One region of the Hydrogenophaga luteola genome, then DNA from elsewhere that is predicted to be linked to it. Evidence: riboswitches for the same ligand, from Rfam matches in the RefSeq annotation. Region 1 holds a riboswitch; the other holds the start of a gene.

Region 1 (5,313 bases):
CGCGATGTGTGCCGCCAGCGAGGTGCGGCAACGGGTGCCTTCCGCCAGTGCTTTTGCGTGCAGTTCAGGGTAGCCGCCGGGCAGCCAGAGTGCGTCGCAGTCCGGCACTGGCTCGTCGGCCACCGGCGAGAAAAACACCAGCTGGGCTCCCAGCGCCTGCAGCGTGTCCAGGTTGGCCGGGTAGGTGAAACAGAAGGCGGTGTCACGCGCGACGGCCACGGTGCGCCCGCGCAGCAGCGGCGCCACCGGACGCTCGGCTTGCGCTTCAAAGGGCACGGCCCAGCGCTGCCAGCCGGCCACATCGAGCTGGCCCAGCGGCGTGGCTGCCATGGCGTCGGCCAGCGCATCCAGCCGCGCCATCGCGTCGGGTAGTTCGGACGCCACCGTCAGGCCCAGGTGCCGTTCGGGCAGCGCAAAACCGGTGTCGCGCCGCAGGCCGCCCAGCCAGCCCGCGTCGATGCCCGCCGGCTCGCGGCCCAGATCGTCGCCGCGCACTGAGGCCTGCAGCATCTTCTCGTGCCCCTCGCTGGCCACGCGGTTGGCGAGCACGCCGGCCCAGGGCAGGCCCGGGCGGTAGTGGCGCAACCCGTGCACCAGCGCGCCGAAGGTGCCGGCCATGGAACCGGCGTCGATCACCGCCAGCACCGGAATGCCCAGCTTTACCGCCAGATCGGCCGCGCTCGGCTCGCCATCGAACAGCCCCATCACCCCTTCGATCAGGATCAGGTCGCTGCTCGCCGCAGCCTCGTGCAGCCGCGCGCGCAGGTCGTGCTCGCCGTTGAGCCAGAGGTCCAGGTTGTGCACCGGGTGGCCGCTGGCCAACTGGTGCCAGTGCGGGTCCAGAAAGTCCGGCCCACACTTGAACACCCGCACGCTCCGCCCGGACCGTGCGTGCAGCCGCGCCAGCGCCGCGGTGACCGTGGTCTTGCCCTGGCCGGAGGCCGGAGCTGCGATCAGCAGGGCAGGACAGGTGGCGGTGCGATCCATCGTGGACCTCAGCGGGGCGACCAGCTCAGGCCCAGGTAGAAGGTCCGGCCAGCCGTGGCGTAGCCCAACACCGACTCGTAGTCCTTGTCGGTGGCGTTGTTCACACGCGCCAGCAACCGCCAGTCGCGGGCGATGTCGGTGCTGGCCGTCAGGTTCAGCAGCGTGTGGGCCGGCAAAGGCTTTGCATTGGCTTCGTCGTCGTAGCGCTTGCCCAGGTGCTGCACCTCGGCGCCCAGGCGCCAGGCGCCCACCGGCGTGTCGGCCGTCAACGTGGCCTGGGTTTCGGCACGGCGTGCCAGCAGCTTGCCGGTTTCAGCGTTCTTCGGACGCATCAGGTCCAGCGAAGCGCCCAGGGCAACCTCGCCCAGCTTCGTGCCGCCGGCCAGCGTGACGCCGGTGTAGGTGGCGCGTCCGGTGTTGCCGTAGCAGCCGGCGAAATCGCCCACGCCGTTGACACAGCTGCCGGGGCCGGCCAGGTAGTCGATCAGGTCCTTCACGCGGTTGCGGTAGACCACCACCGAGGCGCGGCTCGCAGCCTCCTGCCAGCGCAGTCCCGCTTCCATGTTTCGCGCGGTTTCGGCCTTGAGGTCGCGCGTGCCGTAGATGCTGAAGCGCTGGAACAGCGTGGGGGCACGGAAGGCCGTGCCCACGGATCCTGTGAGCTGCAGGGTCTTGGACAGCGCATAGCCGTAGGCGAGCGAGCCGGTGGTGTGCGCGCCGAACTCGCTGTCGTCGTCGCGGCGGGCGTTGAGCTGCAGCGTGTGGTCGCCGGCCTGTACGCCATAGCCCAGCGCAATGGCGTTCTGGTGGCGGTCTGTCTGCTCGGGAGTGGTGCTGGCGTTTTCCAGTTGGTCTTCGCGGCGCTCCAGATCCAGCGTCAGCCGGCCTGGCCCCACGCGCAGCTCGTTGCGAAGCAGCCAGCTGTCCACCGTGGTGTCCGTCAAGTAGCTCGAGGGTGAGGTCTCATAGCGGTCGGTTCCTCGGCTGAGCCCCACACGGGTACTCCAGGCCTCACTCCAGCGGCTGTCCCAGTTCAGACCCACCGCCTGCAGACGCTGCCTGGCCTGGTCGTCCTGCCCCGGCATGAAGCCGTCGTAGCCCGCCCTCTGGCGACTGTCCAGCAGCGTGGCTTCCAGCTTCTGCCCCTCGGAGAGCTTCCATCCGAGGCGGCCCGAGAACGACTCGTTGCGGTAGCCGTCGCGATCAGGGTTGCCAGAAGGTTTGGCGTTGAAGCCGTCGCTCCGTTCCGAGCCCAGACCGAAGGCGTAGTCGACCACCCCGTCGCCGCCGCGCAGCGCGGCACTCAGCTCGTAGGTGCTGTTCGATGCCACGCCCATGCGCAGCGACGGAAAGAAGCCTTTGTCGCCCTGGCGCGTGAAGATCTGCACCACACCAGCCATCGCATCCGAACCGTACACCGCCGCCGCCGGCCCGCGCAGCACCTCGATGCGGTCTACCAGGGACAAAGGGATTGCATTCCAGGTGGCACCGCCGGTGGACTGGGAGTCGATGCGCACACCATCAATGAACACCGCCGTGAAGCGGCCTTCAGCGCCGCGAAGGTAGACGTTGGTGGTGGATGCGGGCCCTCCATTGCGGTTGACGGTCACGCCCGGCAGGCGCTCGAGCACGTCGGAGACCGAGGCAACGCCCAGACGGTCGATGGCGCTGCGGTCGACCAGGGTCACATCGGCCACCACATCGGTGATGGGCAGCTCGGACCGGGTCGCCGACACGACCACGGTCGACAGGGTGGACTGGGCGAGAACAGGGAACGCGATGGCGCAAGCCAGGGGCAGCGCGGCCAGGCGCACCGGAGCAGAACGGAAAGACATGGATGAAAGACAAACGATGGTTGCCCTCGCCGTCTTCCCCGACAGCGCCTGGGCGTCACGGCGACGGCCCCGGACAGGACGCGTCACCACCGTGTTGGCCGGTATCCGGGCTGGCAGAACAACCTCCACCGCCTTCCCGGAGCGCCGGTCGAAACCGGCTGTCCAGTGGCTGTGGGATGGAGGCGGGGACTGGGCGGAAAACCCGTATCCCGTCTGCTTACCGTTGCGGGGGCAGCGCAGGTTAGGTCGGTCGCTGTGGACTTTCCCTCCTGCTTCCCGTTGAACTGCGGCATGTGAACCACACCGCGAGCACCAACGCAATCCATTGTAAGCCCGTGCTCCTTGCGGCAACCCTACAATGGATCACTCACCAGTCGTCACCATGGCCGATCCCAAGCACATTGACCTGATCGCCGAGCGCGTGGAACGCCTGCTCCTTCGCCACGAAGAACTGCAGCGCACCAACGCCCTGCTGATGGAGCAGGTGGCCTCGCTCAAGGCAGAACGTGACTCCATCAAGTCCCGTCTGAACGCGGCACGCTCCCGCATTGACGCGCTGCTGGACCGGTTGCCGGTCGGGACCGAGACACCCTCCCACAAGGACTCCGAATGAACAAACCTGCCTCCAAGCAGATCGAGGTTCAGATAATGGGCCAGAGCTATCTGCTGGCCTGTCCTGCTGGTGGTGAGCAGTCGCTGCTGGACGCTGTGGAGCGTGTGGACACCGCCATGTGCCGCATCCGGGACGCCGGTAAGGTCAAGGCCCGTGACCGCATCGCCGTGCTCGCGTCGCTCAACCTGGCGTTCGAGCTGTCCCAGAAGGAAGCCCAGGGGTTTGCTTCCTCGTCGTTCCTTCCTCCCGAGCCGCCGCCCCTGCCGGAATCCGCCCCCGCGAGCGAAGCGTACGACGCGGCTGCGCTGGCGCGCGCCGAGGAGCTGGTGCGGCGCCTGGACCAGGCGCTGGGCAGTGACGGCCAGTTGATCTGAATCCGGCCCCGACCTTCAACTTTTCCGACGGGCGAAGCCTTCCCTCGGGCCTCCAGCCTCTACAATTTGCCCTGTCTGCAGTGCATGCCGGGCTTTATATTTCCTTGAACCAATGCTCCATGAGCCCGGGCTTGGTACATAACGTGGCTGGTGTGAGCGTCTCGCGTCAGATGAACCCGAAGCCCCGTTGCCCTCGCCCACCTGAACCCCCGGTTCAGGATGACGGTCTGGTGGCACTTGCAGACACCTAATACCCTTCGCTGCGGCCCCACGGATGTTTCCTGGGGCCGCACTCTTTTCTGCCCTCCGGATTTCCGCCCATGAGCCTTGAACCCCTGCTGATCGCCGAGCTGGCCCTTCTGGGCGTGTTCACAGGGTTTCTGGCCGGCCTGCTGGGCATCGGCGGCGGCATGATCATGGTGCCGTTCATCAGCGCCATCCTCACCCACCGTGGCGTCGCGCCCGGCCTTGCGGTAAAGATGGCCATCGCCACCTCCATGGCCACCATCATCTTCACCTCGATCTCCAGCGTTCGCGCGCACCACAAGCGCGGCGCCGTGCGGTGGGACATCGTGCGGCGTCTCGCCCCCGGCATCGTCCTCGGTGCGGCGGTTGCGAGTCTGGGTGTCTTCGCGGTTCTCAAGGGTGGGGCGCTGGCCTTGCTGTTCGCACTGTTCGTGGGCTTCTCGGCCACCCAGATGCTGCTGGACAAGAAGCCACAGGCCTCGCGCACCTTGCCGGGAACGCTCGGTCAGCTCGGTGCCGGGGGTGTGATCGGATTCCTGTCGGGACTGGTCGGTGCCGGCGGCGGCTTTGTCAGTGTCCCGTTCATGACTTGGTGCAACGTCGCCATCCACAACGCGGTGGCCACCAGCGCTGCGCTCGGTTTCCCCATCGCGCTGGCGAACGCCGCCGGATACGTCATTTCTGGCCAGGATGTGGCCGACCTTCCGGCGGGTTCGCTGGGCTACGTGTACCTACCCGCGCTGACGGTGATCGCCATGGTCAGCGTGCTGATGGCGCCGCTGGGCGTGAAGGCCGCACACGCGCTACCGGTGAAATCGCTCAAGCGGGCCTTCGCACTGATCCTCTACCTGCTTTCGGCGTACATGCTCTACAAGGGCCTGACCGCCTGAGCTTGCTCAGGCGCCCCGGTGCAACGGCCGGTCGGCGATCACGGTGCCATCCTCGTCCGCATACAGCCATTCGCCCGGACGGACGGTGACGCCCTGGATCTTCACGGGCACATCGCGCACTCCCTGGTTGCGCCGCTCGGTCGGCAGCGGCACCGAGGCCAGCGCGCGAATGCCGGTCTCGCACACCGCCAGTTCAGCAACATCGCGCACGCACCCATCCACCACCACCCCCGCCCAACCGTTGTGCGCGGCGGCGGCGCCCAGATTGCCGCCGAGCAATGCGCGCCGCAGCGAGGCCCCACCGTCGACCACCAGCACACGCCCCTCCCCGGGCCCTTCGACGAGGGCCTTCACCTGGCTGTTGTCGT
Region 2 (5,313 bases), on a different contig from region 1:
AGCCGGAGACCGTGTGGACCGGCAGCACCAACTGGACCAGCACGGGCCTATGCACCCAGACCAACAACGGCCTGCGCGTGACCCACCGCGGGTTCGCCCGCGCGTTCATGGACCAGTGGGAACGGCTGCGCGATGCCGGCAGCGCGTTCCCACCAGCGCTGGTGGACAGCAACAGCAGCGCCCTGGTGGTGAAGACCCGCCAGTCGTCGGCGGACATCTGGTTCACCCGCACCCGGGGCAAGGTCGACCTGCAGGCCATCGACGAGGCGATCAATGCGGCGCAGGACGGCGTGCTGTTCCTGATGTTCCAGCCGGGCGGCAGCGGCGCGCTGAAAACCATCCGCGACCTGTCCAAGGCGAACCCGGCGCTGTACGTGCGCGGCGTGGTCAGCACGCTTCCATCCGAGGCCGCCGACGAGCGCGCGGTGGAGGTGGATCTGCAGATGGACGCGAAGAAGAAACGGATGGCGCTGGACGTGGTGCAGCCGCGCGGTGTGCACGCCATGGCGAACTGGGCGGCCACGGTGGCGCGCAACGAGTTCCTGACCATGCAAGGCGGCGTGATCGGGTTCGCCATCGTGCATTCCAAGGTCATCGTGGTCGACCCATTCACGAACCCGGTGGTCATCACCGGCAGCCACAACTTCTCGGGCAACGCCAGCACGGCGAACGACGAGAACTTCGTCATCGTGCGCGACAACCCGCAGCTGGCGGCGAGTTACGCGGCGCACATCATGGGCGTGTACGACCACTACCGCTGGCTGTCGCTGCTGGGCGATCAGCAGGCCAAACAGAGCACCAGCTCACAGACCGGCTACCTCGCCACCACCGGCGCCTGGCTGGGCCGCCGGCTGGCCTCGGCCGCGCCCGAGCTGGCGTTCTGGGCGCGCTGAGGCGGTGGCTCGACATGGCCGCCCGGGCTTCGGGCGGCTTTTTTTGCGCGTATAGAATGGTCCGCTGTTGGTGCTCGCAGTGCTGTTCAGGCATTGCAGTTCAACGGGAAGCAGGAGGGAGAGTCCCACACGGACGAACCTAACCTGCGCTGCCCCCGCAACGGTAAGCAGACGGGTGGTCCAAGGCATTGCCAAGGCCCCCATTTCTCAAAATTTCGCCACTGGGTCACACCGGGAAGGCTTTGAGAAACGTTCTGTCAGCCCGGATACCGGCCAACAAGGAGGCTGCGCCCCAGGCGCAGCCGCATTACCCAAACACCGTCGGGGAAGGCGGTGAGGGGTCTTTGTCGGTGTCCTCATGTCGTCCCTTCGCATTGCTTTGCGAGTCTGTGCCAGCGCCTGCGCGTGCGCTCGCAGGGGGCTGTCCGTTCGCCGCTGGAACCTGTGCTCGCTTTCCCCTTGGGTCTTTGCCGACTTTTCAACCGCGTTGTGTCCAACGCACCCAACCCAAGGAGTCACTTCATGCACATCGAACCAGGTCTGGTGGACGGGGCCAAGCTCGCACTGAGCTACGCCACAGCGGCCGCCTGTGGCGGCTACACGCTCAAGCTGTCGGCCGACATGCTCAAAAAGGACGGCGCGGCAGCCCTGCTGCTGCGGGCCCTGCTGGCCACGGCGCTGGTGTTCTGCTTTTTCGAGGTGCTGCCGCACCACCCGGTGGGCGTGTCCGAGGTGCACCTGATCCTGGGCACCACGCTGATGCTGCTGTTCGGCGCGGCGCCCGCGGCCGTCGGGCTGGCGGGCGGCCTGCTGATCCAGGGCCTGTTCTTTGCACCTTTTGACCTGCCGCAGTACGGCATGAACGTGACCACGCTGCTGGTGCCGCTGTTCGCCACTGCGGCGCTGGCGCGGCGCGTCATTCCCGACCAAATGGCCTACGTGGATCTGCGCTACGGCCAGGCCCTGAAGCTGTCCCTGGCCTACCAGGGCGGCATCGTGCTGTGGGTGGGTTTCTGGGCGCTCTATGGACGTGGCCTGGGCGCCGAGAACCTGGTGAGCATCGGCAGCTTCGGCGCCGCCTACATGAGCGTGGTGCTGGCCGAGCCGCTGATCGATCTGGCCGTGCTCGCACTGGCCAAGACGCTGCGTGGCCTGCAGGGCAGCGCGGTGGTGGAGCGCCGTCTGCACCAGGCCGCCTGACCGGGGGCACACCATGGGCCTCGGAACGGTCTGGTTTGTGGGGGCGGGTCCTGGCGACCCGGACCTGGTCACGGTCAAGGGGCGTGACCTGATCGCGCGCGCGGGGGCCATCCTGTTCGCCGGTTCGCTGGTGAACGAGGCGGCCACCCGCTGGGCACCGCCGGGTTGCCTCATCGCTGACAGCAAGGACATGACGCTGGAGCAGATGTCGGCCTGGCTGATCGCAAACGCGGCGCGCTGCGACACCGTGGTGCGCCTGCAAACCGGCGACCCGGCCCTCTACGGCACGCTCATCGAACTGGTGCAGCCGCTGGACGCCGCGGGCGTGCCGGTGGCGGTGGTGCCGGGCGTGTCTTCGGCCATGGCCTCGGCGGCGGCTGCGGTCGAGAGCTTCACCTTGCCCGAGGTCACGCAGACCACCATCTTCACGCGGGTGGAGGGCCGCACGCCCATGCCCGACGGGGAGGACCTCGCCGCGCTGGCGGCACACCGCACGACCTTGTGCATCTTTCTGTCCATCACGCTGCTGCACAAGGTGGAAGCCGGCCTGCGCGAGGCCGGCTGGCCCGACGACGCGCCGGTGCTGGTGGTGCACAAGGCCAGCTGGCCCGGCGAAGAGCGCATCGTGCGCGGCACGCTGGCCACCATCAAACAACAGTGCCGCGACGCCGGCATCGTCAGCCAGGCCATGGTGATCGCCAGCCCCACGCTGGGCGCGCGCCACTGGCCCGAGCTGACCAGGTCCCGGCTCTACGACCCGGGCTTCACACACCGCTTCAGGAAAGCCACGACATGAACCACACCACGATCCTGCTGGTGGGCCACGGCTCGCGCGAGGACACCGGCAACCAGGAAATCCGCGACTTCGTCGACCAGTGGCGCGCGCGCCAGCCGGCCTGGCGCATCGAGGTCTGCTTCATCGAATTCGCCGCGCCCTCGCTGCACGATGGCCTGCTGGCCGCGGCGCAGTCGTCGAGCCGCGTGCTGGTGCTGCCGCTGATCCTGAACGCGGCCGGTCACGCCAAGATGGAGATTCCCGAGGCCATCGAACACGCCCGCGAGCACGCACCCGGCGTCGAGTTCCTCTACGGCCCGCACCTGAGCGCCTGCGACCCCATCCTCGCCATCCTCAAGCGCCGCCTGCGCCAGGCCATGGCCACGCTGGACATGCCCGACCCCACCACCACCGGCGTGGTGCTGCTGGGCCGGGGCTCGTCCGACCGTGGCGCCAACGGCGACATGGCCAAGATGGCGCGCTGGCTGCAGGAAGAAAGCGACCACGAGCTGGTGGACCTGGCCTTCACCGGCATCACCTTTCCGCGGCTGGAGCGCGTGGTGCAGCGGCAGGTGCTGATCGGTCTGCGCCAGATCGTGGTTCTGCCCTACTACCTCTACACCGGCACGCTGATGCAGCGCATCCACCGCCAGGTGGACCACCTGCGGGCGCAGTACCCGCAGATCCGCTTTGCCTGCGGCACGCACTTCGGGTTCGAGAAAGAAATCTTCGAACTGGTGGAACAGCGCGTGCTCGACCTGCTGGCCGGTGTGCCCGACAGCAAGTTGCCCTGCGACGGCTGCAGCTACCGCGAGATTGCACACGACCTGGGCCATGGACATTCGCACGAGCACACGCACGCCCCGGTGCATGTGCACAGCCATACGCACGAGGGTGCTATCGCATGAGCACGGTCAACACCGTCACCGAGCAGCTCACCGCCGCCGGCCAGGCCATCGAGCACGACAGCTTCGCCATCATCGACGCCGAGGCCGGCCCGCACGGCTATTCGGCCGAGCAGTGGCCCATCGTGCGGCGCATGATCCACGCCAACGCCGACTTCGAGTTCAACGGCCTGACCGACTTCCACCCCGAAGCGGTGCGCGCGGGCGTGGCCGCGATGCTGCGCGGAGGCTCCCCCGTGGTAGCCGATGTGGAGATGATCTGCTCGGGCCTGTCGCGGCCGCGCCTGGCGCATTTCGGCATGGCCACGCACCAGTTCATCAGCGACGCCGACGTGATTGCGCAGGCGCAGGCACAGAACACCACCCGCGCCGTGCAGGCCATGCGCAAGGCGCACCGCCTGGGCCTGCTGCAGGGCGCCATCGTCGGCATTGGCAACGCACCCACCGCGCTGATCGAACTCGTGCAGCTGATCATGGAGGACGGCGTGCGCCCGGCCCTGGTGGTGGGCATGCCGGTGGGTTTCGTGTCGGCCGCAGAGTCGAAAGACCTGATGGCGCAGATCGCCGACGTGCCCTGGATCGTCATCCGCGGCCGCAAGGGCGGCTCCACCCTGGTGGTCGCCGCCCTGCACGCGCTGCTGGCGCTGGCCGAGGCACAGCAACGCGCCGAGGGCGCCTGAATGGAAAGCACCTCCCCGCGCGGCACCCGCACCGGCTTCACCACCGGCGCCTGCGCTGCCGCGGCCGCTCGCGCCGCAGCGCAGGGGCTGGAAGCCGGGCAGGTGCCCGACGCCATGGAGAGCCTGCTGCCCAACGGCCAGCGGGTGCGTTTTGACGTGCACGACGGGCGCTGCGATGCGCACAGCGCCCACGCCATGGTGGTGAAGTTCGCGGGCGACGACCCGGACTGCACCGACGGCGCCCACCTCACGGTGGACCTGCGCCTGCTACCCGGCCAGGCGGGCGAGATCACGTTCGTGGCCGGCGACGGCGTGGGCACGGTGACGCTGCCTGGCCTCGGGCTGGCGGTGGGCGGTCCGGCCATCAATCCGGTGCCGCGCCAGAACATCGCCGACAACCTGCGCGAGGCCGCGCCGAGGCTGCTCGCGCAGCACGGGCTGGAGGTCACCGTGAGCGTGCCCGGCGGCCAGGAGATGGCGAAGAAGACCACCAACGCGCGGCTGGGCATCCTGGGCGGCATCAGCATCCTGGGCACCACCGGCATCGTCAAACCCTATTCCACCGCCGCCTGGCGGGCCAGCGTGGTGCAGGGCATCCAGGTGGCGGCCACGCTGGACCACGGTGTGGTGGCGCTGACCACCGGCGGCCGCACCGAGACCTTTGCCATGCAGACGCTGCGTGCGGAACGCCCTGGCCTGCCCGCCGCCTGCTTCGTGCAGATGGGCGACTTCCTGCGCTACGCGTTGGATGAGGTGGTGGCCCAGGGCCTGCCCGAGGTGGTGCTGGGTGTGATGGTGGGCAAGCTGACCAAGATCGCCCAGGGCGAGACCATCACCCACGCCAACCGCAACGTGGTGGA

The links. Region 1 has a riboswitch for cobalamin ahead of ACFOPI_RS08185 (TonB-dependent receptor domain-containing protein). Riboswitches for the same ligand answer to the same signal wherever they lie in the genome.
Region 2: another riboswitch for cobalamin. It lies ahead of ACFOPI_RS18935 (energy-coupling factor ABC transporter permease); the one in region 1 lies ahead of ACFOPI_RS08185 (TonB-dependent receptor domain-containing protein).

The regions. Positions count from the first base shown of each region.
Region 1 covers NZ_JBHRXX010000002.1:919,284-924,596, reverse strand. The annotation lists gene ACFOPI_RS08190 (cobyrinate a,c-diamide synthase) at 1-987, opposite strand, end outside; gene ACFOPI_RS08185 (TonB-dependent receptor domain-containing protein) at 996-2,822, opposite strand; cobalamin riboswitch at 2,902-3,154, opposite strand; gene ACFOPI_RS08180 (DUF904 domain-containing protein) at 3,205-3,435, shown strand; gene ACFOPI_RS08175 (cell division protein ZapA) at 3,432-3,809, shown strand; RNA gene ssrS (6S RNA) at 3,879-4,059, shown strand; gene ACFOPI_RS08170 (sulfite exporter TauE/SafE family protein) at 4,130-4,945, shown strand; gene rraA (ribonuclease E activity regulator RraA) at 4,952-5,313, opposite strand, start outside.
Region 2 covers NZ_JBHRXX010000009.1:25,818-31,130, reverse strand. The annotation lists gene ACFOPI_RS18940 (phospholipase D-like domain-containing protein) at 1-893, shown strand, start outside; cobalamin riboswitch at 945-1,185, shown strand; gene ACFOPI_RS18935 (energy-coupling factor ABC transporter permease) at 1,416-2,093, shown strand; gene cobM (precorrin-4 C(11)-methyltransferase) at 2,107-2,889, shown strand; gene ACFOPI_RS18925 (sirohydrochlorin chelatase) at 2,886-3,776, shown strand; gene ACFOPI_RS18920 (precorrin-8X methylmutase) at 3,773-4,453, shown strand; gene ACFOPI_RS18915 (cobalt-precorrin-5B (C(1))-methyltransferase) at 4,454-5,313, shown strand, end outside.